Regions from separate parts of the Arthrobacter sp. JUb115 genome, predicted to be linked through region 3. Evidence: riboswitches for the same ligand, from Rfam matches in the RefSeq annotation. Region 3 holds a riboswitch; each other region holds the start of a gene.
The links. A riboswitch is a leader RNA that binds a small molecule or an ion and turns the genes downstream of it on or off. The one in region 3 is predicted to bind S-adenosylmethionine.

Region 1 (7,885 bases), on a different contig from region 3:
ATCTTCGTAAATCTCTCCATAGAACTTGATAGTGCGTCTGGCCAGAGATTTCCAATCGTATTCATTCGTGAGGGTCGATTCGAAAGCCGCTACGGATTCGTAAAGAAGGCGAAAACTGTTTGCGATACCATCTAGGGCTCCATCTTCACATGCAATCTCATCTAACCTGGTACTGGAAATGCAGTAACGTGCACTACTTGCTAGAACTTCAGCAAACCGGGTTGGATCCATGTGGACTGACGCAATGGTATCTAGTATGACGAATTGGGATCCATGGGACTCATCAACGGCCACGCCAGTTTCTTTCTCGGCGAGGTATTTTCCGTACTGGCCGATCTCAGTTAACGACAGGTTCGGATGGGACTTTGTTACGGCGGTTAACAAGCGCTCCGATTGATCAGAGATGGAAGTGTCTTCATACGCGGCCGTTGCGTTCACCAAATTTTCGAATGCTTCCAAGCTCTTTTCTGCCCTATTAATTATTTCCTGCCCTTGCTCTGAATGATGGCTAACTTGGGCGGGCGTCGAAGCTCCAAGTGCTTTTGAATATTGGGGCCAGAGCTGAGCGAGTAAGCTTAGTGCTTCAGAAATTGAACGATGGAATGCGATATTTGGCCTCTGAGCAGGCAAACTGCTGTGCCGATTGGTGAGTATTTCTAACGACTGTAGCCAGCTGACCATTCGATTGGAAGCTCGCATCGATTTCGGATCCTTAAGCAGTCCTTTGAGAATAAGTGCGAACGACTGAAGCATTTCGGATATGTGTGCATGAGTCAGGATTTCATAGTCATTCTCGACAGGTGTAGAGAGGAGAGGGGACGGTGCAGAAGAATTAATCCTCGAAATTAGCACTCGTCGATCGACCAAATGAGGATCGACTTCCCCAGGTCGACACTTTCGTCCGCACTCATCACAAGAGTGGGCTGAGAACCGCATAGCCCCGCATCCCAAACAGCGAACTGTTTGAAAGCTAATCGTTTTTCCTTTGTTTTTCATGGCGCCCTTTACTGTGCGATACACGCTGCTTCTCGATACTACGAAAAGTGTCCGATTTCTGTGCTTATATGCAGACTATCTCGGTACTGCGCCGAGGACTTCAGCTATCGGCTAGGCGCCTCGGTGGTCTTTGCTAGGGCCCTGATCCAAGTCGCCAAGGTTCCGTCAGAAATCGCATCCGCCACGGCCTCGGGATCCATACGTTGTTCTTCAAAGACTTTGGAGGAGCACAGCGATGCCCTGCCCGGGAGTTGCTTGGTTCATCTTCACCGGATCGGCAGCAAACTTCGCTGGTTTCTGGCCGAGCACTGGCAGAAAAGGATCCACCTTGAAGCTTTCGATTACAACACGGAATTCCGCTCGTAGACCACTGGTGTCTTCCAGTGTCGCGTTGAGGCCTACGAGGGATTCTAGCGGCTCAAGGAACTTGGTCAATACACCGTATGGGTTGTTTTTGACGGGTTCTTCAATGGGGTCCTAGACCTCTTCGTCAGTACGCTGCAGCGTGATGAAGAGATCCTCCGGGTTGAGGTGTTCCGGGATTACCCCGGAACGCTTTGCTCTACCTCGCGAAAAGGTTATTCAGTTGTGTGCGCATTGTGAGTTCGCATTTCGACCATAAACCGATCAGGTGGAGTAATGTAGTCCTATTCAGGAGGTTCCGGGAATTCACAGGATAATGATTGCAACACATGCAAGAACGCGGTTGCTGAATGTATCTATTGGATCAGTACAGTCGTCGTGCAAGGTCTGAACAGTTTCATGGGGGTGAAGAGGGCTGCGAGACTGAGCTAAAGGGTTCCGCTCGCCACCCTAGTCTTTCAGTTTACCCTCTTGCCCATTTTCCGGAAACGGGCGTCCGCTAGCGCGGCCGGCTGTGGACCGGCCTGGCGGCCGTTCTTTTCCTGTTTTTGCTGCTGTCCTTCGGAGTGTACGGGCCATCTCCAAACCCACAAGCCTCTCGCTGCGCTTCGGGCGTGCTTCACCAGAAATTCTTGGTCCGCGCTCCTTCGTCGCTTCTTTCGGCCCCAGATTTTCGTGGATCGCGCACCCCTGACGGGTTGATGGGTTTTCCGGCTGGGCCCGCTTCATTTCATTTCGCTAGCAGGTAAAAAACAACCGGGGGGAGGGCTTAGGCGGGTGGCTGGCAACCTGTCCCTCTTTCCGTGAAGCGAAAGGAAGCAAAAACCATTCAGACCACCGCCAAGGACACCGGTGAAACTGCCACCGTCCCGACGACTGTCGACCGCGATATGTACGACGAAGGGAATGACTGGATGGAATCGCTGGCCGGCACCGGATGGCACGAAGTACCAGGATGGGACCTGGGCTTCTGGCCCTACATCATCTTCGCTGCAGCTAAAACGGAAGACGCAGCTGGGAAGCTGTTTGGATACACCACCTACGTTGAAGGCGACGTGACCGCACGCTGGTACCGCAGCCGCGAAGCCCGCAACCTGGCCATCAGCAAGGAAGCCTTCTGGTACTGGGCCAGAGGTCAACCGGACGGACCAGAAGCACTGGAAGGGATGAACTCGCAAGAGTTCCAGCCGATCGACGGACTGTGCGAACCATACATCCCGAACTTCGGGAACTAACCCCGCCAGGAGACATGACTGGTCAAAAGAACTTGACCGTCCGGCGGAGCGCTCCGATTATGGGCAAATGAAGCAACAGCTAGGAAGTCTTTTTGGTTTCCTTAGTAGCAAACCAGCCGGGCAAGCTAATCAACAGTCCCACGACGCCGACAATCGCCACCACCCAAAGAGCCGGGGCAGGCCATGAGTCCAGATTGTTCTCATCCATGATGACCCCCGTCGAATACAGGGCAATCCCGCTGCATACTAAGGTAGTCAAGCTCATCCCGAGGGCCACGGACCATAGGGTTCTTCGATTTGCATCCACTGCCTGCTCCTTCGCATCTCCAGTCAATTGACGCACTTCCAGGGATGCTTCTGCTTCCTGAGAATTCTGAATAGTGCGTCAACCCAGAGTACTGTCTCCGATGCCTTTTAGCTGGGTGCCGCATAGGGAATCTTCGCCCAGAGAAACTTCAACTTCGTGCAGCATCGAGGATGCGGCGCCATGCTATTGCGAGATGCCGGAATGTTCTCGGGCCAAGGGAACTGAGTTTTCATATAGCAGTGCGGGCGGGATTTTTCTTATTTCGTTCGTGCTCGTAGCGAATCGAATTCGATTCTCGCTGCCTGTTTTAGGGTTTGGGCGGTTTGGTCTTGCGTTGCAGTGCTGTGGTTTGCAGATTTTTCGATCTGTGATTGAACGCGATGAGCACTCCGGGGCCACACCCACGGCATGCCGTGAGTCAATTGCGTCGACAATGGTTATGCAGAGGTCTTGTGCTTCCTTCGGAATGCTCCGCGCAAAAGTTCAGCCTCGTTGATCAGACCGGCCATTTCTGGAGATTTGCCGCAGGAAAATGGGTGCATGCAACGCAATGTTGCATGCACCCATTTCTTGGAGTCCTGGACTTCCTACGCGAGGACCTGGCGCTTGGAGGAAATCACGCCGGTGTTGAATCCAGCCAGGCGCAGGCCGCCGTGGAAGCGGGCGTGCTCGATCTTCACGCAGCGGTCCATGACCACATTCATGCCCGCGGCCTCGGCGCGCCGGGCCACTTTCTCGTGCCAGGATCCCAGCTGCAGCCACAGGGTCTTCGCGCCTACGGCCAGGGCCTCGTCCAGCACGGTAGGCAGGTCATCGTGCTTGCGGAAAACCTCCACCAGATCCGGGGTCTCCGGCAGATCGGCCAGCGACTTGTACACCGGCTGGCCCAGGATCTCATCGAGTACCGGGTTGATGAAATACACCTTGTACTTGGAAGATGAGAGCAGGTAGGTAGCCACGAAATAGCTGGCGCGCGATGGCTTGTTCGAGGCACCGACAATGGCGATGGACTTGGTGTCGCGCAGGATCTCCAGGCGCTGTGCGGCTCCAGGGCCTTCCCAAGCGGTATCAACGGCAGTCATTAGATTGCTCCCTTCGAAGCGGTTGGCAATGCGCAGGCGGAACCGTCATAGGCCGGAGCCTCGAACCCTGCGGCGGAAGCGGCAATCGCTTCCTGCGAAGCGGCCAGCGCCTGGTCCAGATCCCAGAGGATGTCCTCGACATCTTCCAGTCCTACCGACAGCCGGATCAGATCTTCTGGCACGCCAGCGGAGACCAGCTGCTCGGCGCTCAGCTGCTGGTGGGTGGTGGAGGCCGGGTGCAGCACCAGGGTGCGGGCATCGCCGATGTTGGCCAGGTGGCTGGCCAGCTGCAGGGCTTCGATGAACTTCGAGCCAGCTTCGCGCCCGCCCTTCACTCCGAAGCTGAAGACCGAGCCGACGCCCATGGGCAGCAGCTCCTTGGCCTGCGCGTGCTGCGGGTGGGATTCCAGGCCGGCATAGTTCACGTAGGTCACGCGCTCATCGGCCTGCAACCAGGCCGCGACCTGCTTCGCATTGGACAGGTGGTTGTCCATGCGCTGCGGCAAGGTCTCCAGGCCCTGGAGCAGCTGGAATGCGGACTGGGCCGGCAGGGCCGGTCCGAAGTCGCGCAGCTGCTCGCTGCGCAGCTTGGTCAGGAAGCCGTACTCGCCGAAGTTGTCCCACCAGGAGACGTTGCCGTAGCTGGCTACCGGTTCGGTCATGGTGGGGAACTTGCCGTTGCCCCAGTTGAACTTGCCCGACTCGATGACCACGCCGCCCAGGGTGGTGCCGTGCCCGCCGATGAACTTGGTAGCCGAGTGGATCACGATGTCCGCGCCGTGCTCGATAGGGCGCAGGATGTACGGGGGAGTGAGCGTCGAATCGACCACCAGCGGGAGATTGTGGCGGTGCGCCACCTCGGCCAGGCCCTTCAGGTCAGCGATGTCGCCGGACGGGTTGGCCACAACTTCGGTGTAGACGGCCTTGGTGTTCTCCTGGATCGCCGCTTCGAAGTCGGCGGGATCATTGGAGTCGATGAAAGTGGTGTTGATGCCGAAGCGGCGCAGCGAGACATCCAGCTGGGTGATGGTGCCGCCATAGAGCTTGGAGGATGCCACGATGTGGTCGCCTGCCTGGGCCAAGGCCGCGAAGGTGACGAATTCCGCGGCCATGCCCGAGCCGGTGGCTACCGCTCCGATGCCGCCTTCCAGCGAAGCCATGCGCTCTTCGAAAGCCGCCACGGTCGGGTTGCCGATACGCGAGTAGATGTTGCCGTACTTTTGCAGGGCAAAGAGGTTGGCCGCATCGTCAGCGTCCTTGAAAACGAACGAAGTGGTCTGGTAGATCGGCACTGCGCGTGAGCCGTGCTCGGCATCGGGGGTGCCTCCGGCATGCAATGCGCGGGTGCGGAAACCAAACTTGTGATCTGCCATGGTGGCTTACGACTCCTTGTCGACTGGGGTTTCGCGTGCACCGCAGGGCGGGCCGCGATCGAGGCAGGAATCCCGGAATCAATGTCGCTTCCTGCCGTGGTCCAACGGGTAAGCGGCTGCATCGTTTCTGGCGGTAGCACCGTATCCACCGGATGTGGCAGGTTGCTGCGGCGTCATCGAACCAGATCTCTCAGCCGCTCGGGATGGTGTAATAATCTTCGCAACATGACCGTTCGTGACCCAACTATGAGTCGTAACGTTGCGTATTGGAGCTGATATCGGAGATTCTTCGATACCTGTTGCCCCGGTTAGGCTGGATTCATGGATACTTCTCTGGCATTGGTTCGACACGGGCAGACAGACTGGAACCTTGCAGGACGCTTGCAGGGACGAACCGATATTCCGTTGAACGATACCGGGCGCGAACAGGCTCGCGAGGTCGGACGCAGGCTCATCGGCCAGAATTGGTCGCTGGTACTTGCTTCACCCTTGGAACGTGCCCAGGAAACTGCCGCGCTGATTGCCCAGCAGATCGGGGCTGAGACGGGGAACGCTGTTCCGGAACTCATTGAACGCGGCTTCGGCCCGCTGGAAGGCCGGATCATGGCCGAGGTCAGCGAAGCGGAATCGGCTGCTGCCAAGGACCTGCGTGAGCCGCGTGCCCAGATCTTGAGCCGTGCAGTGCCAGCGCTGCTGGACTTGGCCAGCAGGCATGCCGGGCGCAAGGTCATGATTGTCAGCCATGGGGCCACCATGCGCACCATCCGCGACGCATTGGCCGGAACCACGGATCCCCAAGGCGTGGAAAATGGCGAAATGCTCCACTTGGACTTGATCCGCCTTGAGCAGATCGCCAGCGAATTGGATCTGGTGGCATTCTAGGAATCCATGGGGTCTCTGCGAGAAGTAAATTTTTTTTCGTTCACGCCTCACAAAATGGTCTCCTCGTACGTTTACATGGTGAGAAGCCATGAAGGCGCAAGAATTCCAGGAGAGCCATGCAAGCACCGTTCGAGCGGATAGTCCAGGACTATGGACTGAACGTCCTGCGCGTTTGCCGTGCCCTGCTTGATGAGCATCGCGCGCAAGACGCCTGGTCCGAAACGTTCCTTGCCGCGCTCAAGGCGTACCCGCAACTGCCGGAGGACGCCAATGTCCTGGCATGGCTAGTGCGTATTGCCCGGAACAAAGCCATTGACGAGTTGCGCAGGAACAAGCCGGAAATCCTCATCGGCCAAGACGTGGACAGCCTGGCCCCATCAGCCCAACGGCCGGATCTGCAGTTGGAAAACCTGCAGCTGTGGCATGAGGTGAACCAGCTTCCTGGCACGCAGCGGCAGGTGGTGGCCTACCGCTACCTGGGCGGAATGAGCTACGCGCAAATTGCCGGAATCCTTTCCGGCACCGAAGCTGCCGCCCGGCGTTCGGGCGCCGATGGGATCAAGAATCTGCGGGCCCGGATGGATGACCAAGAACTATGGCGGGAGCAGCCATGAACGGAAAAAATTATCGGCAGCAGGCTACGGCCGCTGAAGCGCAAGTCCTCGACTCGCTGCAGGACCGGCTCGTTGAACGGGCCCGTGCACGGGAACTTGTTGATGTTGCCTATCGCGTGGTCGATAGCCCCGTGGGGGCCTTGCTGCTGGCCAGCACCGATGCCGGGCTGGTCCGGGTCGCTTTTGAATCCGAAGGCCATGACCGGATTCTGGAGGTGCTCTCGGAAAAGCTCAGCCCGCGGATCCTGCGCGACAAGTCGAGCCTGGATGGTGCCGCCCGGCAACTGGAGGAGTATTTCGCGGGCCAGCGGCATGGCTTCGATCTTCCGGTGGACTTGCAACTCTCCACCGAGTTCCGCCGCCAGGTGCAGCTGGAACTGGGTCAAATCGATTACGGGCATACCCTGAGCTACGCCCAGCTGGCGCAGCAGATCGGCAAGCCGAAGGCGGTGCGGGCCGTCGGTTCAGCCTGCGCCACCAACCCGATTCCCATCGTGCTGCCCTGCCATCGGGTGCTGCGCACCGATGGTTCATTGGGCGGCTACCTGGGAGGCTTGGAAGCCAAGTCCGAGCTGCTGAAGCTGGAGAACCCGGACTTCGCCAGCGGCGCCGCGACGCTGTTCTGACGGGCAGTTCCCGCATGAAACAAGTGCTGGGCTGCTGCCTCCCTTGCGGGAAGCAGCAGCCCAGCACTAATTGCTACGGGCTTGCAGCCCAGCAGCTGCTACTTGCTGCGCAGTTCGAAGCGATCTGCGTCCATGAGCTTGGCCCAAGCGGAGGCGAAGTCATTGACGAACTTCTCCTTGGCATCATCCGAAGCGTAAACCTCGGCCAGTGCACGCAGCTCGGAGTTGGCACCGAAGACCAGATCCACGCGGCTACCGGTCCAGCGGCCATCGGTGGTGGTGTAGGTCTGCTCGTCAGCGGACGGGGTCCATTCCAACCCCAGCTCCAGCAGGTTCGCGAAGAAGTCGTTGGTCAACGCGCCTGGGGTGTCGGTGAAGACGCCCAAGTTGGAGCCGTCCCAGTTATT
Region 2 (7,885 bases), on a different contig from region 3:
GCGGGCCGAAATGCATTGAAGCTTGGCTGCCCCGAAGCGTGGGGGATCCGTCGCTCGAAGAGCCGGCGAAGGATCATCACCGCACGTCATGGGTTAGCCTTTCCGGCGCGTACTGGAGGCTTTGCGCTGCCAGCGAGCCAGCTTTCGCTCCCGAGCGCATGGACCAGGAACGTTTCCTGGTCTCCGCGCCTGTCGAAAAGGCCGAGGATCTCATGGCCGAAACCGAAGTGCTGCGCGTATTGGTGGGCTATCCGGCACTCGTGCCATCCCACGCACGGCGCCGCATGTGGAGCCGGGAAATTGCTGTGGCTATCGCCCGCACCCCAGCCCGCAGCCTGGAACATGCAGCTGCTCCAGCGATGCAGCTCAATGAGGAACAAGCCAGAACCCTGCTGGTCGTTGCGACAGCTGCTTCGATGAGCCAAGCGGCCACGGATCTGCATATTCACCGCAATACCTTGGTGCAAAGACTTGAGCGGATAAGCCAGGTCAGCGGCGTCGATATTCGGCGGTCCAGCGAATCCCTGAAACTCCAGCATGCCATCTACGCGAGAGTGGCCTTGGGCCAGCTGCATGTTTTCTAGGCCCTGGAAACGAGGGGAGCTGGCGCCGGGGCTGGGAAGGGTGGGATGTTTGCACACATTGGCTCTTTCGAACCCAGGCAAATATGGTCGTGTGCCCATAGGTATTCGGGGTCACTTTTCCTAGTATTGGCAGGATGATCGATCTTTGCGCCCGAAACCGGGGTGGCACGGTGGCATCTAGCCCAACGGGCAAAGCCTTGAGCGGCTTTGCCGACAGGGCTGGTCCACCCGTTGAGCCATTGCGGGCTGGACGCAGAGAACTACCGATATTGGCAAAGGAGCCAACCCGCCGTGTACGAACTGCTTGTTCTGCTGATCCTTGTTGTGGCCATCGTGATGGTCACAGCACGCCTGAAGATCAGCCCATTTCTCGCCCTCGTTGGCGCCGCTATCCTGGCGGCCTTCGCCTACCGGATTCCGCTGGCCGACGTGGCTTCGACGGTCACCACGGCCTTTGGCAGCACCATGGGAAATATCGGACTGGTGATCCTGTTCGGAACAATGATCGGTGTCATCCTGGAGAAATCCGGCGCCGCGATCTCCATGGCAGATGCGCTGATCAAGGTCCTCGGTACCCGGTTCCCCAACCTGACGCTATCGATTATCGGCTACATCGTTTCCATTCCGGTCTTCTGCGACTCGGGATACGTGGTGCTCAACTCGCTGCGCAAAGCCATCACCCTGCGTACCGGGGTCTCTGGGCTGGCAACTTCCATCGCCCTGATGACCGGCCTGTACGCGACCCACACCATGGTGCCTCCAACTCCGGGCCCGCTGGCCGCAGCCGAAAGCATCGGCGTTGCCGATAACCTGGGCTTGATCATCGCTGTCGGATTGCCCGTTGCGGCCATCTCGGCACTTGCCGGCTTGGCCTACGCCAGCCGCTTCAACAAGTCCCAATGGACCCCGTTGCCAAGCGACGACCACAATGACATCTCCGAACTCGACTATGAGCAGCTGCGTGCAAGCTTCGGAAAATTGCCCAGCCCGGCGCTGGCCTTCATGCCGATCCTGGTTCCGCTGGTGCTGATCTGTGCCGCATCCATTGCGAAGCTGCCCTCGCACCCGATTGGCGAAGGCGCTGCCCTGGAAATCCTTTCCTTCCTGGGGACGCCAGTTATTGCGCTGATCTTCGGCTTGATCTCATCGACTTTTCTTTTGAGCGGTGGCAGCAAGCTGGCGGTCTTCAATGAGCAGATGAACGAAGCTGTACGCACCGCTGCTCCGGTCTTGCTGATCACCGGTGCCGGCGCCGGCTTCGGCGCGGTCCTGGCCGCGTCGGATCTGACCACGATTCTTTCGGATTCACTCAGCGGACTGGGCTTGGGCCTGGCTGTGCCATTCCTGATCGCCGCTGCACTGAAGTCCGCCCAGGGCTCGTCCACCGTCTCAATGGTGACCACTTCCGCGCTGGTCGCTCCGATGCTCGGCTCCCTGGGCTTGGGTTCGGAGCTGGGCATGGTGCTATCCGTATTGGCAGTAGGCGCCGGTGCGATGGTTGTCTCGCACGCCAACGACTCCTACTTCTGGGTCGTCTCGCAGCTCAGCCGCATTCCGGTGATCACCGCCTACAAGACCCTGAGCGTGGCTACCGCCATCCAGGGCACCGCGGGGTTCCTGACTGTACTGGTCCTGGGAGCCGTACTGCTTTAGCAGCACGCCTTCCAAGAAAGCAACGGATCGCGCCATCGGCAGATGGCGCGATCCGTTGCTTTAAGCAGTGCTGGATTAGCCCAGGCCTGCCACCGGGAAGCTCCGCGCGGCCTTATTCGCTGTGGCAGTCGAGATCACCAGCAACGCGATGGCGGCCAGGTAGCCGGCTCCGGTCGCGGCGAAGGCGAAACCGAATTGGCCCAGCAGGCAGAGAACTGCTGCGCTGGCCAATGCCGCCCAACCGGCCCAGGAAGCCGCGGCAAGCAGGGGCGCAGCCTGCTGATGCCCGGCGAGCCAGGCCCCATCGCTGGCCAAGGTGTGGCGCGTCTTGATGCCGATCGCCGCATTGCGAGCGAGCTTCCGGTCCCGTGCCATCGGGGCGAGGAACGCTGCGACCAGCGTTATGCTCAGCAACCCGAACATGAAGGCAATCACGCCTGCTGGATCCACTTGCCGCCTCTTCTGCCGATTGATCTTGAATGGCCATTCTATGCGGTCGCATGGAAGTGCCCTGATCCACGCTGTGTTCCCAATCGATGCCTGCGGGAACGCTCTTGAGATCCAGTTCCGGCATGCCAATTACGTCATGCGAAGGTCATATGACGTCTTATCTGCCCGTTTTCCGGCAGGGCGAAGGCGCGAAGATGACGTATTTTGTCCTGCTGTTCCTCCGCATGACAGCGCCCTTCCCGAGGACCTGCCAGTAATGCTTGACTCGGAGCACAACCCATCCAGAGCGGCTGAGAGACCTGGCTCCGAGACGCCGCAGCAAGCCTGCACTCCGCAGGTAGTGCTAACGCCAGGTTCGATGGAACTCCCGGGTCTAGAAGCATGAACTTCTGTTCGGGATCCCTCGTTCAATTTGTCTAAGAGAGGGACGACATGACTCGTACTCGTCCGAACGCCTTGAAAGTTCTGGCTTCAGCGATGGCGGCAGCAACACTGCTGACTGGCTGCTCGCTGAAAGAACCACGGCCGGAAATAGCGCCGGTTGTGGCGCAAAGCAGTAATCCGCAAGCCGAGCATAAGCTCGACAACGTTCCTTCACTCAAAGGCAAAAAGGTCGGCATCGCGGCCAAGGATATCCTGCACGACTACTCGCGCGTGGTCTACCAGCAGATCCAAGAGCGCATCAAAGAGCTCGGCGGCGAGGTCATCGCTACCCAAGCCGAAGCCAAAGACGAGAAGCACGTCTCTGACGTAGAAAACCTGATCACCCAGTCGCCCGATGCCATCGTGGTGATCCTGGGCGATGCCCAAACGCTCACTCCTGCCTTGGCCAAGGTGGACGCCGCCGGGATCCCGCTGTTCACCATCGATTTCCAAAGCGAATACTCGAAGAACAACGTCACCAGCGACAACTGGAACGTCGGCACCACGCTGGCTCGCACCATGGCTGAAGACCTCCACGGCAAGGGGAAGATTCTGGTCTTCAACGGCTTCCCCGGTGTGACTCCCTGCCGGATCCGGTACAACAGCCTGAACCTGGTGCTGGAAGACTACCCAAATATCGAGAAGATCACCCCGGAACTCCAGGACAAATACGAAGGCACCATCGAGGATGCCAAAAACCAGATCCAGGACCAACTGCGCAGGCTGCCCGAGGGCGAAGTTGACGCGATTTGGTCCTGCTGGGACATGCCGCTGATCGGTGCCGCGCAGGCCATCGATCCCACTGGTGGCGACATCAAGCTGTATGGAGTGGACGCAGAGCCCGGGGCCCTGGATTTGATAGCGAACCCGGACAGTTCATACCAGTTCACCGTCGCTCAGCCCACCAAGCAGATTGCCGCTGCCTCGGCCACTAATATCGCCCTGTTCCTCGATGGGCAAACCGATCTGGTTCCGAGCACCAGCTATGCCGAGCCGATTTTTGTCGACAAGGACAACGTGAATCAGGTGCGCCATGACAACGGAATCTAAGGAACTGCTGAGCATGGCCGCCATCAACAAGTCCTTTGGCACGGTCGCCGTGCTTGACCATGTGCACCTGCAGCTTCGGGCCGGAGAGGTTCTGGGCCTAGTGGGCGAAAACGGAGCTGGAAAATCCACCCTGATCAAGATACTCACCGGGCTGTACACCCTGGACTCGGGGCAGATCGAACTTGCCGGCCAGCCGGTGCAAATTCGCCGGCCTGCCGATGCCGAAGCGCTAGGCATTGAAGTGATTCACCAGGACCGCCATCTGGCCGGCCGCTTGACCGTCGCCGAACAGCTGTATCTGGGCACCGCGAAGAGTCGTGGGCTCTGGCGCCACGAGCGCACCGCGCAGGCAGCAGCCCGGGCGGATATTTTGCGAACCACCGGCCAGGAGCTGGACACCGGTGCCTTCGTTGATGAGCTCAGCGTTGCCCAGCAGCAGCTGATCCAGATTGCCCGTGCCGTACTGGCCGAACCCAAGGTGCTGATTCTCGATGAGCCGACCGCACCGTTGGCCAATGATGAAGTTGAACAGCTCTTCGGCACGATCCGGCATCTGCGGGACCGCGGGGTAGGGATCATTTTCATCTCGCATTATCTCCAGGAACTGCGGCAGATCACCGACCGGATTACGGTGCTGCGCAACGGCAGAAATGCCGGTGACGCCAGTTTCGCGGACGGTGACAGTATCGAAGATGTCATCGGCTTGATGCTGGGCAACCAGGTTAACGAGTTCTCGCACCAGAGGCGCGAGCCGCCCGCCGTTCAGGGCGAGCCTGCCCTTGAACTGGTGGACCTCTCGGTGGCCGGAACATTGAGCGGCATCAATATCTCGGTGGCGCCCGGAGAAATCGTGGCCGTCACCGGATTGGTGGGATCGGGGATTGAGGTGCTCGCCGACGCGGCCACCGGCAATCGTGCGCATACCGGCTCGGCGCTGCTGCACGGCCGGCCGGTGGCATCTGCGGCGGACTTTGCCGCCCGGGCAGGCGCCTACGTCCCGTCGAACCGGCATTCAGATGGCATCTTCCTGCGCAACACCGTGCGCGAAAATATTGCAGCGGCCAGCCTGCGAAAGCTTGGCCGCCGCCTGGGCTTGTTGAATGCGCGCAAAGAGCGGGACACAGCCAGCGAACTGGTGCAGCGCCTGGATATCCGTCCGGCGAATCCAGAAGCCGTGGCTTCGGGTTTGTCCGGCGGCAACCAGCAGAAAGCGGTATTGGCCCGCTGGTTGGCCAAGGGATCGGACGTGCTCGTCTTGGACCAACCCACCTCGGGCGTCGACGTGGGAAGCCGTGCGCATATCTACGCGCAGATTTCCCAGTTGGTCCAGCAGGGAGCCGCCGCGCTGTTGGTCAGCGTTGACCTGGAAGAAGTAGTGGGACTGGCCGATCGAGTGCTGGTGCTCTATCGCGGTCGGATCATCGCCGAACTGCCGTCGAGCGAGGCGGGTACGGAAAGAATTCTTCACTTGGCATCCAGCGGCCAAACCGCCGGAACATCACGCGAAGAGGTCAAAGCATGAGCACCACCCTTGTTCCGGTCGACGAAGCACCTGCGCCTGGCGCGTCCCGCACGAAGCCGAGATTGGCGGCCTGGATCGGCTACGCCGGCATCACCGCGGTGCTGCTGCTCTTTGCCTTCGGTTCCCCATTTTTCTTGACGGCTTCGAATATCGCCACCATCCTGACCCAAGCGTCGGTCTTCGGCATTGCCGGGGTGGGGCTGGCCATTGTGATCATCGCTGGCGGCGACGACGTGCTCAACGGAGGCATCGACCTGTCCACCGGCGCGGTGGCAGGACTAGCCGGAACGGTGACCGCGCTGGCCGCGGCTGCCGGAACCCCGGGCATGGTCGCGGTGCTCTACGGGGTCCTCGTTGCCACCGCGATCGGCGTCGTCAATGGCCTCTCGGTCACCTTGGGCCTGCGTCCGCTGCTGGCCACCTTGGCCACCATGGGGGTGGCCGCTTCGCTGGAACTGGTCTTCAGCCAGAACTTGAAGATCGCCGTTACCGGTGGCTTCTTCGAAGCGGCGCGGGGCAGCGTGCTCTTCGGCATCCCATTGGTGGCCTGGCTTATGGCGCTCATCGGGGCAGCGGGGTGGTGGGTATATGGCAAAACCAGCTGGGGAGTGAATTCCTATGCGGTTGGCCAGAATCCGACCGCCGCGCAGGTGGCGGGACTTGACCCGCGCCGATACCGGCTAGCTAGCTATGTGCTCAGCTCGGCGTTGGCTGGCCTGGCCGGAACGCTGCTGGTGGCAAGGCTTTCGGCCGCCGTTCCAGGCATCGGAACCCAAATTCTCCTGGACATCATCCTGGTGGCCTACATGTCCATGATCTTTTCGCGCAGGCGGCTGGTCAGTGTGGTCGGCACCGTTCTGGCCGCGGTATTTGTGGCCGCCCTGGATAACGGATTGACGCTGCTGGGCGTGGCCAGCCAGTGGGTGGGTGCTGCCAAGGGCCTGCTGATCCTGCTGGTCTTGGCCAGCGTGACCCTGCGCGGAAGGAAGAACCGATGAGCACCATTGAAACCCTGGCCGCACCCGTGGAGCCGAGCCCCGGACCGGTCGCAGCCTACAGCGGAAAGAAACGCGGCACGCTTCAAGCATCGAGGCTGGTGGCTCCGGGTACGTTGGCCCTGATCCTCATCGTGTTCTCGGTGCTCAGCCCGGTGTTTTTCACCGTGGGAAACCTCTTCGGAATCCTGGGGCAGGTGGCTTTGCTCGCCTTGGCCGCCATCGGGTTGACCCTGGTGGTGCGCGCCGGAGGCATCGACCTGTCGATTGGCGTGGCCCTGGATCTGGGAGCCTTGGCCAGCGCTTGGCTGATCCATGACGGCTACCGTGCGTGGGTGGCCGTGGCCGGCGGGCTGCTTTTCGCCTTGGCGGTGGGAGCGGTGAATGCGCTGCTGATCGTGATCCTGCGAATCCCGGCTTTCCTGGCTACGCTGAGCGTGTGGTTTGCCGGCACCAGCGTGCAGCAGCTGCTCACCGGCGGCGGCGCACCGATCTACCTGTCGGCGCCCCTGGTGCCGGACGGTTTTGCCGTGATCGGGCGCGGATACTTCCTGGGCATTGACGCCGCCATCGTCAACGCGGTCTCCATCTCCCTGGTGGTGGCCCTGCTGCTTGGCATCACCCGCTACGGGCGGAAGCTGACCATGGCCGGCGAACAGCCGAGCGCCGCAAGAATATCTGGCCTGCGGACCAATGCGCTGATCGCCAGCGCCTACCTGTTGTGCGCGGTGATCGCCGGATTCGCCGGAGTGGTGCTGGCAGCACGCTCCAACGGATATGTCCCGGGCAGCGGACAGGCCTATCTGATGGATGCCATTGGCGCGGTCTTCATCGGGGCAACCATCAGCCGCTACGGGCGAGTGTCCGTGGGCGGAACGCTGATCGGCGTGGTGATTTTTGGCCTGCTGGATAACGGGCTGAACCTGATTGGCCTGTCCTTCTTCTGGCAAGACCTGGCCCGAGGGCTGGTTCTCCTGTCCATCCTGCTCGCCGCCGTGGTGCTCGGGAGGGCCAAGAGTCGGCCGGCCACCGGCATCTTCGCGCTATTGCGCACGACCAAGCATCAGGCACTGACGAACACCGCGAAGGGAAACAGAAAATAATGGGCAAGCGCATCCACCTTAACGCCTTTGACATGACCTGCGTCAGCCACCAGAGCCCTGGGCTGTGGCGGCACCCGCAGAATCGAGCCGACGAATACAACACCC
Region 3 (7,885 bases):
TCTCGCTCAACACCAAGGGTAAGGATTATACGGACACCGGAACGTCCAACATCTTCGCCTATTACTGCATGCTCAACGAGTTGGGCGTCCCTGAGACAACCCAAGAAAAAATGGATCGCACCAGAGCTATGGATGGCACACAAAGCGATACCTGGGACTCGTTAAAAGCTAGCTGGTCTTATCACCCGGACAGCGGCGTCAACGTGGTTATTGAAGGAGTGAACTAGAAATGTTAAACGACAAGCAGATTTCAGCGGAGTCGTTCGATAACCCAGCAAAGACTAAAGGCAAGAAGAAGCGCTGGGGACTCATCCTCTCTTCAATACTCGTTGTTGGGGCCTTGGCCGGAGGCGTGTTCTGGGGTATGAACCTCGTCAATCCGAAGGAATCCGAAGAGTATTTGGCCCTGTCCGAGTCGCATTCAGCGGTCGCAGCGGAACGGGATTCGCTCCAATCCGACTTCGACGAGCTTGAAGCCGGGATCGCCGGCAGGGAAGAAGCCGTGGAGGAACGCGGCGCCGCCCTGGATGAACAGGCCGCCAATCTGGATACGCGTGACCAGGAGCTCCAGGATGCGGAAGACAAGGTCGCTGCCCGCGAAAAGGCGGTCGGAAAGATCGAGGCGGAACAGCTGGAAAATTCCGTCGAGGACGGAGTATGGACGGTCGGCAGCGACATCAAGGCCGGCACCTATCGCGCCAAGGAAGCTGTGGGCAGCGACTGCTATTGGGCAGTGGTCAAAACGGGAACCAATGGCAGCGACATCATCGACAACGGCATCCCTGGCGGAGGGCGTCCCGCCGTCACGGTCAAAAAGGGCCAGGACTTCGAATCGAAGCGCTGCGGCACCTGGGTGAAGCAGTAGAAGCCCGCACACCAAACATCAGTGATCATCACCTACTCTTTTAGGAGCCATCATGAGCTATACCAATGCACAACCTTCGTCAATAGGGCAGTATCCCGCACCTTACCTTCCGCCGAAGTCTTTCATGACGACCTGGTTGCTCTCCCTGCTGCTAGGTGGACTGGGCGTTGACCGTTTCTATCTGGGCAAGGTGGGCACCGGCCTGCTGAAGCTGCTGACTTTCGGCGGTTTTGGAATTTGGTCCCTCATCGATCTCATTATCATCCTTTCTGGTGGCATGACCGATAAGTTCCGTCGCCCGTTGGAGGGGTATGCGCAGCACAAGAAGCTGGCATGGATCATCAGCATCGTTCTGATCGCCATCGGCGCAGTGATTGGAATCAGCACCGGGGTCTCTGCCGGAAAGGCTGTGGATCAAGCGGTCACCAACACACCATCTGTCGTTAAAGAACCAACCATCGAGGCTTCGGCGACTGCTGCAGCAACTGAGCAGGCTGCTGTTGAAGAAGAACCCGTGGCAGAGGAACCTGCGGAGGCCACGTGGCAGGAGGTCGTTACCCTCGATGGAAAGACCGACAAGGCCAGCAAGGTGTTCGAGCTCACCGGGGCTGAAGCCCGGATGACCTATTCCTTCAAGGGGGGCGAAGACATGTCCCTTGGCGCGATCTACATTCTCACCGAGGGGACGGATCTGATGAAGGACGGCGGGCTTCCCGAAGCCATGATTGACGGTCCGGTTAGCGAAGAAACGGCTCTGCACAAGACCGCGGGCAAGTACTTCCTGGATGTGAACGCTGCAAACTTCGACGGCTGGACCGTCACCATCGAAGAAAAGCGCTAACAGAGATTCCGAGGCGGATCATTTGGGAGAAACTCCTCGGAAATGTGCTCCGGTGGGAACTCTTATGGGGAAGAGGACCCACCGGGGTTTGGACAAAGGTAGTCGCCCACGCAAGTCTTGGACTTACGTGGGCGACTATCCGTTCGTAGCATCGATTCTTGAAGTTATCGTTGGTTGCCCAAAGCGAACAAGGCTTGGTCGATTTCTCTGGCCGTCCACGTTTGGTCATGTTCATCAAGGAGCTGAATGAGAACTTCCACTTCTTGCATGTACCGGCGGTACCGGCCGCGACTGTTTGCCAACTGAATGCCGAGGAGCGTCAAACCATGGTGCGCACGGCGATCGTAAATGGCCATTCGTTTCGGTGCTGCGGCGACGATGACCGCTGAAGCTAGTGCGTCACCGGTGGTGAACCCGGGCAATGCTCCTAGAGCGCTTCGTGATTTCTCGGCGGCTTCCGGAACACTGAGCAGCTCGTCATTCGCGTACTTGAGTACGTTTTCAGTGGCCTCACGTACCTCTAGGTCCGGGGTGTTCATGAGCTTCTTTGCCCACTTGGTGTCGGCTCTGAGCCGTTTCCATAGAAGCAAAGAACCAATGTCAGCTTTCCCGAGGGAGCCGGTCTTGGCAAATCGTTCCGTCACCTCTTCAAGAACCTCGTCGTAGTGTTCTGAAGTGTCGCTCGTGTAGTCTTCGTGCGCTCGGGAAAGCTGAATCCAAAGAGGGATTTCGCTACCCTCAGTCAACGTCGTCGATGAGTCCATGATCCTATCCTGACATCAATATTTGAAGACGTGTAAGTCCCGATGTTCAGGGCATCCGAGATGTTCTGACGCTTGCTGAAACTGAAGCTCTTAAATCCTACTTTTAGCTGTCTTGGGCATCATAAGTCTGATATGTTTTAGGGAAGCGACGGGGCTGATTTTTCGGATTTAACAGCTGGTTCATACCGCTGATGAGTTCCCGTCGATGTACCATCGACACTTCATGCGAGGGAATTCATGAGCCAACTTTTTGACCTGTCCGGACGGCTGGCCCTGGTCACCGGATCCTCCCGCGGCATTGGCCGCGAACTTGCCCGTGCCCTGGCCGAAGCCGGAGCCACCATCATCCTGCACGGCCGCGATGCGCAACGCTTGGCCGAAACTGCCGCCGAATTCGGCACCCGCTATGGCGCCGAGAGGATCCACAGCGTCTGCTTCGATGTCACCGATGATGCCGCCGTGCGCGAGAACATCGCCGCCATTGAAAAGAACATCGGCCCCATCCGCATTTTGGTGAACAACGCGGGCATCCAACACCGCGTGCCCATGCTGGAACTGGAAGTCGCCGACTGGCAGCGCGTGATCGATACCAACCTCACCAGCGCCTTCCTGGTGGGCCGAGAAGTCGCACGTGGCATGGTGGAACGCGGCGAAGGCAAGATCATCAACATCTGCTCGGTGCAAACCGATCTGGCCCGTCCCACTATCTCCGCCTACACCGCAGCCAAGGGCGGACTGCGCAACCTCACCCGCGCCATGACCGCGGAATGGGCCTGTTCGGGACTGCAAATCAACGGCATCGCACCGGGCTACATCCACACCGAAATGACGCAGAATCTGGTGGATGACGAGAAATTCAACTCCTGGATTCTTGGCCGCACCCCGGCGGCCCGTTGGGGTACCGTCGAAGACCTGGCCGGACCAGCAGTCTGGTTGGCCTCGGACGGATCGAACTACGTGAACGGTCAGACCATTTTCATCGACGGAGGCATGAGCGTTGTCGTCTAATTCCCTCGCCACCAGCACGTTGGCCGTCGTGGCCCATGCAGCCGGTGATTTGCGTATTGAACAAATCGAGCTGGCAGCGCCGGGAGCAGATGAAGCACGCGTTGCCATCGCTTACGGCGGTATCTGCGGATCAGACTTGCATTACTGGAGCCACGGCGCCGCCGGGGAATCGATCCTCAAGGCTCCAATGGTTCTCGGGCATGAAATCGTCGGCACCATCATCCAGGCCGCCGCTGACGGCAGCGGGCCGGCAGCCGGAACCAAAGTCGCCGTGCACCCGGCAACACCAGGTGAGACGGGGGAACCCTACCCGGCCGACCGCCCGAATCTCTCCCCGGGGTGCACCTACCTGGGCTCGGCCGCCCGCTACCCGCACACCGAGGGCGCATTCGCCCGCGAAATGAACCTGCCATCACGCATGCTGCGTGAGCTGCCTGCTGGCTTAGCACTGCGCGATGCGGCACTGGCAGAACCGGCTGCGGTTGCTTGGCATGCGGTGTCGCGCGTCGGCGAAGTCGCCGGCAAGAAGGCGCTGGTTATTGGTGCTGGCCCGATCGGAGCTCTCGCTGTAGCAGTGCTTAAACGAGCCGGGGCCAGCGAAATTATCGCGGTAGACATGCACGCCAAGCCGCTGGAGATTGCCAAGCAGCTCGGTGCCACCTCCACCCTGCGCGCCGATGGCCAGGAAGCAATCGCCCAGGTGGGCGCGGACGTGGTCATCGAGGCCAGCGGCACCTACCGCGGATTGGCCTCCGCGGTGCGCGGTGCCGTGCGCGGCGGTCGAGTGGTCATGGTCGGGTTGCTGCCCTCAGGAGAACAACCCGCACTCATTTCGCTGGCTATTACCCGCGAGCTGGAACTGGTTGGTTCCTTCCGCTTCAACGACGAAATCGACCATGTGCTTGCTGCCCTGGCCGACGGTTCACTGCAGGTTTCCGAGGCGGTAACCCACGAGTTCCCGGTCGCCGATGCGCTTGAAGCCTTCGAAACGGCCAAGGATTCGGCTCGCTCCGGCAAAGTCCTGCTGAACTTCCTGGGGCAATAGTTGGCTTCAGCTAGAAGTGCACCGCGGCGGCCCCTGAAGTCGGGGGCCGCCGCGGTGCTTTTTAGTTCAGCGAACTCTAGTTGGTCTCTGCGATGCTTACCGCGGTTGTCACGGGCACCGGATTGGCGAAGAGGTCCAGCACCGGGCAGTGTGCATCCACTGCGCGGCGCAGTTCTTCATAGCGTTCAGCTGATTCCGGTCCGGCAATCCGGATGTCCAGATCCACCGACGAGAAGCCGGGGCGGATGGTCTGGTCGATGCCGAAGAGTCCGCGGACATCGAGGTGGCCATTGGCCTGGATCTTCACGTCGTCCACCTGGATGCCGAGGTTCTGCGCGTACAAGCGGTAGACCACAACCTGGCAGGAGATGAGCGCTCCGAGCGCGTATTCCACGGGGCTTGCGGCCAGGTCGCTGCCGCCCAGGGCAGCTGGCTCGTCGACCTGGAAGGTGTGCTTGCCGGAGACAATGTTGCTGGCTACCGAATCGAAGCCTTCGCCCTCGACGGTGAAAGTCAATTGGGCACTTTGCGGGGCAGCCGAAATTCGTTCGCCCCAGCCCTTGCCTGCTTCCTGCAGGCGCTGTGCGCGGTCTTCGGATACGGTTGGGGCAGATGCTGCATTAGTCATGGGGAATTGATCCCCTTTCTGGCGCAAGGGGCGCCATCGCTTACGCATCTTGGCGTTCAAGATGCGTCGAATCTTCACCTGGGGCACCCCGCACAATGACGCAGGAGGGTTGCCGTCCACTCAGCCAGGGCTCAAAGAGTGGAACTCGTGATTCAGTGATTAATTTCTATCGGTTGCAGGGCCCGCGGGTAAAGGGCAGAAGTAACTTTTCGTCACCGGGCATCTTGCTTTCCGGCTCGCTAAGATGGAATCTAGCTCTCGGGCGCCCACTGCACGAACAATGAACGGCGAGTATGGAATTCCAGCTGACACTTTCTGCGGCCCAGACCTTGGTGACCGAATCCGAATACAACCTGGGCCAATTCCTGTGTGATTCCGGAAAAGTGCAGATCGCCAACCGGGTAATGCGCCCGGGATCTACCCGCATCTCCGGTGTGGTGCTGCGCGAATCGGTGATGGCCCAATTGGAAATCACCGCGGGCAATATCAGCTTCACCAGCTTCTGCGGCAAGCATCCGGGGGTTCAGTCCTGTGAAGACGTCGCCGCCTTGCTCATTGAGGTCACCACCGAAGAAGACCAGGGCTTCTTCGTCTCCGACTCCGGGGTGGATCCCCACGCATGGAAACGCAATAGCAAGCCGCAGTGGGAACGCACCCTTGACCGTCTGCTTCCAGTCATTTCCGATGAGCCGCTGGTTGCCGAAGAACCGCTGGGATTGATCCTGAAAGTGGTCAGCGAACCGCGTTATGGCGGCGAGGACGCGCTGACCTTGCAGGCACGCCCGGCCCGCCAGGGCACCAAGAGCCCCTGGATCCAAACCGGGATCAGCTGGCGCAATGTCGCTTTTGATACGCGGTTCTCCAAGAAGCAGCGTCGTGCGGTCGTTGAACTGGACCGGTTGCGTGAACACGTTGAACAAGATACTTATCGCCATTCGTGGGATCCCAAGGAGTGGATCTCCTTGATGGATCTTCCAGGCCAGGACCTGCTGGATGCGTTCGAAGCCCTGCGTGAAGCTGGAGTGCAGATCGTCAACGGCGGTTCTACGGCCAAGGCCCCGGTGGAGTTCAGCGAGCAACCAGCCATGGCACACGTGGATGTGCGTCGCGGTGAACATGGCCTGAGCATGGAAGGGAAGCTGCGCGGGCCGAGCGAAGAGCACGTCTACCTCTTGCCCATAGGCACGCCGCCGACCTTGTTGGCTTACGCGTCCAGCCCCTTGCCGAAGGCCAGGGAAATCGGTTTGGCCCGGTTCGCTGAACCGGTCACGAAGGAACTGGCCACATTTATTGAATCCGGTGCGCAATCCATCCCGCAGGAAGGCGTTGAGCTTTTCGAGCGCCAGCACCTGGACCGATTGCGCCTGATGGCACCGTTGAAGAGCGAGGATGACAGCTACAGCATCCCTGTTCCAGCACGCCCCAGCCTCAAGCTGTCCCTGGAGAGCATCCGAACTCCGCTGACCGTGAGCTATTCCTGGGAGTACGCCTCCGCGGGCCCCCGCCAGTATGCCGTGGAAAAGGAAATTGCTGCTTCGGTGCAGGACAAGCTCGGCGCGCAGGCTTCCTTGGGGCAACTGACCTCTTCAGGAATCTTCCCGCCGAAGGAATTCAGCACCTCCGAATCCATCGATTTCTTGGTCTACGCATTGCCGCTCTTGGCAGAGCATCCCGATGTGGTCGTTGAAGAGCAGAACAGGCTGCCGAAGTACCGGATCAGCCACGCGCCGGCCGCTGTCAGTGTCGAAGCCGGCGAAAGCACGGGGGACTGGTTCGACTTGTCTGTGGAAGTGCTCCTGGACGAGACCAAGGTCCCGTTCCCACTGCTGCTGGAGGCCTTGACCAAGCAAGATGAGTATCTCGTCCTCGATGACCTTACGGTGATCCCGATTGATGGTGCAGATTTCACGCAGCTGCGCCAGCTGATATCAGAGGCCGGGGAGCTGGGCACGGTGCAGGGCGATACGATCCGCATCCATAAGTTGAGCATCGACTGGTGGCAAGAACTGGTGGATCTGGGCATTATCGAAGCCCAGCACAACCAGTGGCTGCAGACCATGAAGGCGCTGCAAAGCGGTGAAGAAATGCAGCCGGTCCAGCTAGCGGAAACGTTCAACGCTGAACTGCGCCCGTATCAGGGCCACGGCCTATCCTGGCTCAACTTCTTGCGTACCCATGATCTCGGCGGCGTCCTTGCCGACGATATGGGTCTGGGCAAGACCGTCCAGCTGCTGGCTTGCCTTGAACAAGCGCGCGTCGAGGATCCTGCCCAGAAATTCCTGGTGCTGGCTCCTACCTCGGTGGTGGGCAACTGGATCAATGAGGCGCAGCGATTTGCGCCGCAGATGAGAGTCACCGGCATCACTTCAACAGCTAGAATGAGCGGCCAAAGCATGGCGTCGCAGATCGGTGACGCCCAATTGGTAGTTACCAGCTACACGATCTTCCGCCTGGCCTATGAGGATTTTGAAGCCGCCGGATTCAACGTCATGATCATGGACGAGGCCCAGCAACTGAAGAACCATGCCTCCAAAGGCTACAAGCAGGCCCGGCAGCTGCCAGTGCCGTGCAAATTCGTGGTCACTGGCACACCCATGGAAAACAACCTGATGGAACTGTGGGCGTTGGTCTCACTGGCTGCACCAGGCCTGCTGGGCGGTGCGAAGTCCTTCAAGGACAACTACCAGAAACCCATTGCCGACGGAGACCAGGAGCGCCTGGAGCGCCTGAAGAG
Region 4 (7,885 bases), on a different contig from region 3:
ATTAGCGGTGGCAGATTCAGCAGCGTCTTGCGCAGTTTTTCGCCCTTGGACAGGCTCGCCGCTGAGGCGATGATCAGGGCGAATACCACCGACAAAACGAATGCGCTGCCAGCCAGAATCAGGGTGGATCCAGCTACTTCACCGATTCGATTCGCTACTTCCGAACCGCTGGACAAGGAATATCCGAGATCTCCGCGAAGCAATCCCAGCAGCTGCGTGAAGTACTGCACGAAGACCGGCTGGTCGTATCCGTAGTACGCCTTCATCTGTGCAATGGTGGCCGGATCCGCGGCTGAGTCAGTGCTCAGGAAGATCGTGACCGGGTCATTCGGCAAGGCCTGCACAGCGATGAAAACCGCCGTGTAGGCCAGCCAAATGACCAATATTGCCTGTCCCAATCGTTTTGCGATGTAAATGCCCATGAGCTCGGTTCCTAGCCGTCGTTCTTCCAAGCACCTTGGAAGATTGGTGCGGTACCGGAAGTGAATTCAACGTTGGCGGAGTTATTGGCCCCATAGACCTGAACTTCGTCCCAAAGAATCAAGGTCAAGGCTTGGTCAAGCACCAGGGTACGCTGTTCTTCTTCCACCAACTTCAGGTGCTCTTCTTCGGTGGTTGCTGACTGCTCTTCGGCGAAAAGCTTGTTCAGTTCAGGATCGGCGCGAAGTGTCTGATTGTTGTTCGCAGTTGCGTAGACCGGGCCCAGTCCGCCGTATGCGAACTGGCGGGTGCCGAAGAACTCCACTTTGTCGTCGACAAGCGCGTTGGTCAGGAAAGTATTGTCCGCCGCGCGGTTGACCAGCTGGACGCCAATCTCTCGCCATTGCTGTTCAATCAGTTCGAACGCTGGCTTGATGACCACGGAGTTATTGGAGGTGGAGACCGTTACTTCCAGTTTCTTTCCGTCCTTCTCGCGAATGCCATCCGCGCCCGGCTTCCAACCGGCTTCATCCAATAATTGCTTGGCCTTTTCTGGGTTGTACGCCAGTTCGGAAGATAGGTCTACGAAACCTGGAGCCTTATGGTTCAGGATCGATCCGGAGATGACGTAGCTATCCGAGAGAACGGTTTCCTTAATGGCCTGGCGGTCGATTGCAATCTGCAGCGCTTGGCGGACTTTGACGTCTTCAAGCTTTCCCGAGCCAACACGTACTGCTGCGTGGTTGCTGGTCAGGTCTACGCCTTCAGCAGCTAACACCTTGCCACCGTTGGTACCCAGCACTTGTTCGTCCACCGGTTGCAAGCCTCGGACGAGATCTACCTGCGCGGACTGAACTGCCCCGGCACGGCTAGCTACCTCAGGAAGGTATTTGATAACCAAGGTATCCAGGTATGCATCGCCCTGGTTAGAGGCAGATTCTGGTGCCCAAGCGTAGTCATCGCGGCTGGTGAAAACCACTTCTTCATCAGGCTTTTCCGATTCAAAGACAAACGGTCCGGAACCAACGATCTTGGAGATCGAGGACTGCGCGGCGTTATCCAGTTCAAGGGTTTTCGGGGACACCAATCCAGCAGTTACTGAAGAAGTCGCCCGAAGGAAATTGGCATCCGGACGCTTGAGCGTGACCTTGACCTTGTTGTCCCCAACGACCTCTGCCGACTTGTAGGCGGCAAAGTCAACGTTCGGTGCAATCTGAGCTTCCTTGATGCCCTGACCCAGCGCGTCCAGGTTCAGTTTCACGGCTTTGGCATCCAGTTTGGATCCGTCTGAGAAGGTGACTCCGTCGCGAATGGTGAACGTGAACTCGGTCTTGGCATCGTTGGCTTCGAATCCGCTGGCGATCCAGCCAACCAGCTTGCCAGCTTCCACGTCGTAGTAGGTCAGGCGATCAAGGACGGAATTCAGTACGTTGGCCTTCTCATAGAAACGCGCTGCCTGAGTCTGCCAATTGTTGATGGGGGTAACTTCAGCAAAAGTGAAGGTACCGCCTTCTACTGGTTCCCCTGGATCGGCTGCTGCTTCAGCGGCGCCAGTAGTATTGGCGTTGTTTCCGCATGCAGTGAGTGACAAGCCCAGAACGGCAAGGATTGCAGTGGCCTTCAGGCCAAAATGTGCTGTACGCATGGTTACAGATGTCCTCTCGGTTGGTGCCCCGAGGATTACGCATAGATTCCCTGTACGTTCTGCCTTGATTCCGGGACTACCCACGGCGAGTTTCTTCCGGCAGACCGTTGAGAAATTTAGCAATCTCCATCGGTCCTGGCCTTAGCACCGCTCCCGTTTACGGGTGGTTGCTGCGACTTCAACGAGCCAGGTCTCTCGGTCGCTCTGGATGGGGTGTCCGGCTGTACCGGCCGAACAGTTCAAGTCTGCAACCCCTGAATTCAGCAGACAAGCGTTACGTAAGCAGGGGTCATGAAGTCGCAGAACGCGTCCTGAAACAGCCGATACACGTCATGCTGCGCGTCATAAAATGCAATGCGCCGGACATAAAACGCTTTGTGACGCCAATTGTGGACAGATCCATGCGAATCCTTGCTTAATCGGCATTCCCATTCGATGGTTCCGGGAATTACCTCACGTCCTCGCCGGTTGTAGCAGATGCAGACCAACGAGAGGACCCCATGAAGATCGCAATTACCGGTGCCACCGGACAGCTTGGAAATCTAGTCATCGACGCGCTGCTGGCGCGCGGGGCGAATGCCGCTGATCTGGTCGCAATTGGCCGCTCCGAGCAGAAGCTGGAACCGCTGGCAGGCAAAGGCCTGGAAACCCGCGTTGCCGATTACAACGCCCAGCCAACTCTCGTGTCCGCACTCGAAGGCATAGACAAGCTGCTGCTGATTTCGGCCAGCGAGGTGGGCCAGCGCGTTGCCCAGCATGAGAACGTCATCAATGCCGCCAAGCACGTGGATGTCTCGCTGATCGCCTACACCTCAATTGCCAACGCCCTGTCCGGCGGCATGAAGCTCGCCGACGAGCACATCGCCACCGAACGGCTGCTGGCCGGATCCGGCATCGACTACGTGCTGTTGCGCAATGGATGGTACATCGAGAACTACACCGACCAGCTGATGGGCTACCTCAACAGCGGCACGGTGCTCGGTGCCGCCGGCGATGGCAAGATCAGCGCTGCCGCCCGTGCAGACTATGCGGATGCCGCTGCGGCCGTGCTGCTTTCCGAGGAGGACCAGAACGGCAGGATCTACGAGCTGGGCAGCGATAAGCCATTCACCCTCGCCCAGCTTGCTGGCGCGGTTGGCGCTGCCGCCGGCCAGGACATCGCCTACCAGGAAATGGATCCAGGGCAACTGGAAAAGATCTACGCTGATGCCGGCGTCCCCGGACCGTTCGCGCACATCCTCGTCGATACCGACATGCGCATTCGAGAAGGAGCGCTGGAAGTGGACTCCGGGGAGCTGGCTCAGCTGATCGGCCGCGCCCCGGCTTCCTTGGGCAAAGTCATCAAGGACAACCTGGACAAGTAGCCCAGGTGCACTAGGGTTCCAGCGGGCAGGCATTGGCGGCGATCGAGGCCGCGGTGCCTGCCCGCCGCTTTAACGCGTCACAACCCGGAATATTCGCGCGGCAATGCCGAAATTGCCGCGCAAACCCATGGTGCTGCGTGTCACAACCGCGCGGCGAGTTCCCGCTCCCGTAAATTTGCGCATACTTCATCCCCACCTGCAGAGGAGATCAAAGCATGCCACGAGTACGTTTAAGATCAGTTGCCTGCGCGGCAGCCATCGCCTTGGGCCTGGGAGCTTTCTCAGCGCTTCCGGCGAGCGCCGAACCACGGCACACCCAGAAGGACCCGACCGCCATCGGCACTGGAGGCGCAGTCTCGTCGGTCGATCCGGAAGCCACCGCTGCCGGCATCGAAATCCTGCGCAAGGGAGGCAACGCTGTCGATGCGGCTGTGGCAACCGCGGCGGCACTGGGCGTCACCGAACCCTATAGCGCAGGCATTGGCGGCGGCGGATACTTCATGCACTACGATGCGAAGTCGGGCAAGGTCAGCACCATCGACGGCCGCGAAACCGCCCCGGCAGGCATTGGGCATGATGCCTTCATCGATCCTGGAACCGGCGAACCGTATAACTTCACCCCGGAACTGGTCACCAGTGGTGTGGCAGTAGGCGTGCCCGGGACAGTGGCCACCTGGCAGCGCGCACTGGATAATTGGGGTTCGCAGAACCTGAAACAGGTTCTGCGGCCGGCAACCCAGATCGCTTCACGCGGCTTTGTCATCGACGAGACGTTCCGCGAGCAGACCCTGGACAACAAGGAACGGTTCGCCGCGTTCACCTCCACGAGCGAATTGTTCCTGCCCGGCGGAGATGCTCCGGAAGTCGGGAGCATTTTCAAGAATCCGGATCTCGCACACACCTACCGGATGCTGGCCAAGCAAGGCATTGATGGATTCTATGAGGGCGAACTGGCTGCCGACATCGCCCAAACGGTACAGGCGCCGCCAAAGAGCGAAGACACCACCCTCCCGGTTCCCGCAGGGCAGCTGGGCACCGCCGACCTGGCCGGCTACGAAGTGGTGGAGCAGGCACCGACAAAGGTGGACTACCGGGGCTACGACGTCTTCGGCATGGCTCCTTCTTCCAGTGGCGGAACGACCATCGGCGAATCTCTGAACATTCTGGGCGAATTCGATTTGCCAGCCATGGAAGAACCCGATGCCTTGCATCATTATTTCGAGGCAACTGCGCTCGCATACGCTGATCGCGGCAAGTACGTCGGCGACCCCGCGTTCACCAGCGTCCCGACACGGACCTTGACGGACAAGTTATTCGGCGCGGATCGTGCCTGCGCCATTGATCCGGATCAGGCCGCAACGAAGCCGGTCGCTCCGGGCGACTTGGAAAACTATGATGGCCAATGCCCTGCGGCCACCAGCGAACCGGTAGTGGAGCAGGATACGGAGAACATCTCCACCACCCATCTGTCGGTCGTGGACCGTTGGGGCAATGCCGTTTCCTACACGTTGACCATCGAGCAGACCGGCGGCTCGGGCATGGTGGTCCCCGATCGCGGATTCTTGCTGAACAACGAGCTGACCGATTTCTCCACGGTGTACGACCCGCAGGATCCGAACCGCATTGAACCTGGCAAGCGCCCGCGTTCCTCGATGGCTCCGACCATTGTCCTGCAGGACGGCGAGCCGGTGCTGGCCATCGGCTCCCCCGGTGGTTCAACCATCATCACCACGGTGCTGCAGACCCTGGTGAACCGCATCGACCTGGGCATGAGCATCAGCGAAGCCATCGCCGCTCCGCGTGCTTCCCAGCGCAATACGGCAGTGGTCACCGCGGAACCGGAGTTTATCGAAGCCCACGGTTCGGCGCTCGAAGCCTTCGGGCACAAGCTCGCGCCAGCTGGGGATTCCTTCACTCCGCAGGCGGAAATCGGGGCGGTTGAAGCGGTGGAAATCGCTGCTGATGGCACGCTCACCGCAACGGCCGAGCCCACCAGGCGCGGAGGCGGTTCAGCCATGGTGCTGAAGCCAACCGAATAGGCCCGCAGGCAAATGGCGGCCCCCGGCAACTTCATTGGAAGTTGCCGGGGGCCGCCGTCTGCTGAGCTACCAGGCTATGCGCCTAAGCCTGGGCCGCCATCCGGTTGGAGATCTTGAACTGGGCTGCGCGGTGGGTATCCTTCACGCGGTCCCCGGCGCCGAACAGCTTGTGGCGCAGCGAGCCCTCGGCGTATTCGGTCTTGTAGACCCCGCGTGCCTGCAATTCGGGAACCACGTATTCGACAACGTCCTCGAAGGTGCCTGGAGTGACAGCATAGGCGAGGTTGAAGCCATCAACATCGGTGTAGTCCACCCAGTCGATGAGCTTCTCGGCTACCTCGGCACCCGAACCGACGGAGACCGGGCCGAATCCGCCCACGCCGATCCATTCGGCCAGCTGGCGGATGGTCCATGGCTTTCCGGTATCGCCGCTGGCCTTCTTGAAGGTCTCCACCGAGGACTGGATGGCGTTGGACTTCACGTCGTCGCCGATGACATCGTCTGGTCCGTAGACGGACATGTCGATGCCGGTCCACCCCGAAAGCAGTGCAAGCGACCCCTCGATATCCACGTAGGAGCTGTAATCCTCGAACTTCGCCTGGGCAAGTTCGGTGGTTTCGGCGGTAATGATGGTCTGCATGGCGAAGACCTTGATGTCGTAACGGCCACGCCCAGCGGCCTCGGCAGCGTCGCGGATCTTGCTGACCGCTTCCTTCAGCAGGTCGCGGGTAGGGCAATTCACGAAGATCGCTTCGGCGTTCGACGCGGCGAATTCGGTGCCGCGCTTGGAGGCGCCGGCCTGGTAGATCACCGGGGTGCGCTGGGTGGACGGCTCGGTGATGGCGATGCCCGGGACCTTGAAGTACTTGCCCTCGTGCTCGATCGGGTGCACCTTGGCCGGGTCGGTGTAGACACCGGTTTCCTTGTTGTTCTGCACCGCGTCGTCTTCCCACGAGCCCTCGAGCAGCTTGTAGACCACCTCGAGGTACTCATCGGCGTGGTTGTAGCGCTCGTCGTGCTCCATCTGGTCTTCCTGGCCCATATTGCGGGCCGCCGAGGGAAGGTAGCCGGTGACGACATTCCAGCCCACGCGGCCGTTGGTCAGGTGGTCCAAGGTGGCCAAGCGGCGGGCGAAAGCGTACGGGTGCTCATAGGCGGTGCCCGCGGTGACGCCGAAGCCGAGGTTCTCGGTCACAGCGGCCATGGCGGAAACCAGCATCATCGGGTCGTTGACCGGTGCCTGGGCGCCGGAGCCCAGCGGGGTCACGTTGGTGCCCTTGTACACGTCGTAGGTGCCCAGCACGTCGGCAAGGAACAGTCCGTCGAACTTTCCCTTTTCCAGCACCTTGGCCAGGTGGGTCCAGTAGCCCAGGGTGTTGTAGGTCGAGGCCTTGTCCTGCGGATGGCGCCACAGGCCCGGCGACTGGTGCACCACGCAGTTCATGTCGAATGCGTTGAATAGGATCTCGCGCTTGTTCTCGCTCATGGCTTTGCCCCCATAGGTCGGTAATCGTGGAAAGTTGCTGGTTTGCGTCGCAGGCCCTCAAGCCCGCTGGGTTGAATCTTCGCCGGTGACGGACAGCCGCTGCGGCTGGACCCCGTTGATCTCGTAGTCCCCGACGATGCGCGCCTTGTAGATCGCCGGGTTATGCGTGGCGATGGTGCGCGCATTGCGCCAATGCCGGTCCAGGTTGCAGCCGCTTCTGGTGGACGAGGCTCCCAGTCCGTCGAAGAGCTTGCTGGTCACGCCGATGGCCAGTGGCTGCACCACGGTTTGCGCGCGGTTGGCGGCCAACTCGCATACGGCGTAGCGTTCCTCGTCGTTCAGTCCCGGATCGCCCAAGGCGGCTTCAACTTCAAGGACTGCGCCGATCACCACGGAGTCGGCAGCGAAGGACTCCGCGGAAACTTCGCCCACCAGCTGGAGGACCTGGGGTTCCTGGTATACCGGCACCCCGGTTCCAGTGGTGAAGATGCGGGTGCGCGCCTGCACCGCGTGACGCAGGTCGTTCAGTGCGGCGCGGGCGATGCCCGCCTGCACGGCCATGAGCACCAGCTGGAAGATCGCCGCTTCGGAGTCATTGGTCTGCTGCGGCATGAAGCAATCCACCGGGACCTGGTGGAATTCGGTGGTGCCGGTTCCGGTGAGGCCCTGGCCGAACCCATCCCAGTCGTCGAGGATCTTGACGCCGCTGCGCTGGGTGGAGACCACGGCGATCTGGCGGCCGGCGAGCTCCGGGTGGGCCACCGCAACGGTGGTCCAGTCGGCAAAAATGGTGCCGGTGCAGTAGTACTTTTCACCGTCGATCACCCAGCGTCCATCCAAGACGCTGGCCTTGGTGTTCAAGGTGCCCAGGGCGTTGCCACCGCGTTCGGTGTAGGCGTTGCCGATAATCTGCCCGGCAGCGATGCGAGCG

Region 1: it holds a riboswitch for S-adenosylmethionine, as region 3 does, so the genes downstream of both, EDF61_RS12735 (O-acetylhomoserine aminocarboxypropyltransferase/cysteine synthase family protein) here and EDF61_RS10445 (OsmC family protein) in region 3, are expected to answer to the same signal.
Region 2: it holds a riboswitch for S-adenosylmethionine, as region 3 does, so the genes downstream of both, EDF61_RS09400 (substrate-binding domain-containing protein) here and EDF61_RS10445 (OsmC family protein) in region 3, are expected to answer to the same signal.
Region 4: it holds a riboswitch for S-adenosylmethionine, as region 3 does, so the genes downstream of both, EDF61_RS12810 (ABC transporter substrate-binding protein) here and EDF61_RS10445 (OsmC family protein) in region 3, are expected to answer to the same signal.

Annotation. Positions count from the first base shown of each region.
Region 1 covers NZ_SOBS01000007.1:1,545-9,429, forward strand. The annotation lists gene EDF61_RS12720 (hypothetical protein) at 1-699, opposite strand, end outside; gene EDF61_RS12725 (hypothetical protein) at 2,163-2,594, shown strand; gene EDF61_RS19115 (hypothetical protein) at 2,674-2,802, opposite strand; gene EDF61_RS12730 (CoA-binding protein) at 3,489-3,983, opposite strand; gene EDF61_RS12735 (O-acetylhomoserine aminocarboxypropyltransferase/cysteine synthase family protein) at 3,983-5,356, opposite strand; SAM riboswitch class I at 5,472-5,566, opposite strand; gene EDF61_RS12740 (histidine phosphatase family protein) at 5,678-6,238, shown strand; gene EDF61_RS12745 (RNA polymerase sigma factor) at 6,355-6,852, shown strand; gene EDF61_RS12750 (methylated-DNA--[protein]-cysteine S-methyltransferase) at 6,849-7,478, shown strand; gene katG (catalase/peroxidase HPI) at 7,577-7,885, opposite strand, start outside.
Region 2 covers NZ_SOBS01000004.1:338,784-346,668, forward strand. The annotation lists gene EDF61_RS09385 (CdaR family transcriptional regulator) at 1-584, shown strand, start outside; gene EDF61_RS09390 (GntP family permease) at 876-2,237, shown strand; gene EDF61_RS09395 (SdpI family protein) at 2,313-2,687, opposite strand; SAM riboswitch class I at 2,962-3,052, shown strand; gene EDF61_RS09400 (substrate-binding domain-containing protein) at 3,120-4,160, shown strand; gene EDF61_RS09405 (sugar ABC transporter ATP-binding protein) at 4,144-5,682, shown strand; gene EDF61_RS09410 (ABC transporter permease) at 5,679-6,680, shown strand; gene EDF61_RS09415 (ABC transporter permease) at 6,677-7,780, shown strand; gene EDF61_RS09420 (LLM class flavin-dependent oxidoreductase) at 7,780-7,885, shown strand, end outside.
Region 3 covers NZ_SOBS01000005.1:95,959-103,843, reverse strand. The annotation lists gene EDF61_RS10475 (hypothetical protein) at 1-227, shown strand, start outside; gene EDF61_RS10470 (Rv1352/Rv1906c domain-containing protein) at 230-865, shown strand; gene EDF61_RS10465 (TM2 domain-containing protein) at 918-1,706, shown strand; gene EDF61_RS10460 (hypothetical protein) at 1,871-2,470, opposite strand; gene EDF61_RS10455 (SDR family oxidoreductase) at 2,708-3,478, shown strand; gene EDF61_RS10450 (L-idonate 5-dehydrogenase) at 3,468-4,523, shown strand; gene EDF61_RS10445 (OsmC family protein) at 4,600-5,151, opposite strand; SAM riboswitch class IV at 5,183-5,304, opposite strand; gene EDF61_RS10440 (DEAD/DEAH box helicase) at 5,445-7,885, shown strand, end outside.
Region 4 covers NZ_SOBS01000007.1:20,175-28,059, reverse strand. The annotation lists gene EDF61_RS12815 (ABC transporter permease) at 1-422, opposite strand, end outside; gene EDF61_RS12810 (ABC transporter substrate-binding protein) at 434-2,065, opposite strand; SAM riboswitch class I at 2,189-2,280, opposite strand; gene EDF61_RS12805 (NAD(P)H-binding protein) at 2,566-3,429, shown strand; gene ggt (gamma-glutamyltransferase) at 3,645-5,468, shown strand; gene EDF61_RS12795 (LLM class flavin-dependent oxidoreductase) at 5,551-6,954, opposite strand; gene EDF61_RS12790 (acyl-CoA dehydrogenase family protein) at 7,012-7,885, opposite strand, start outside.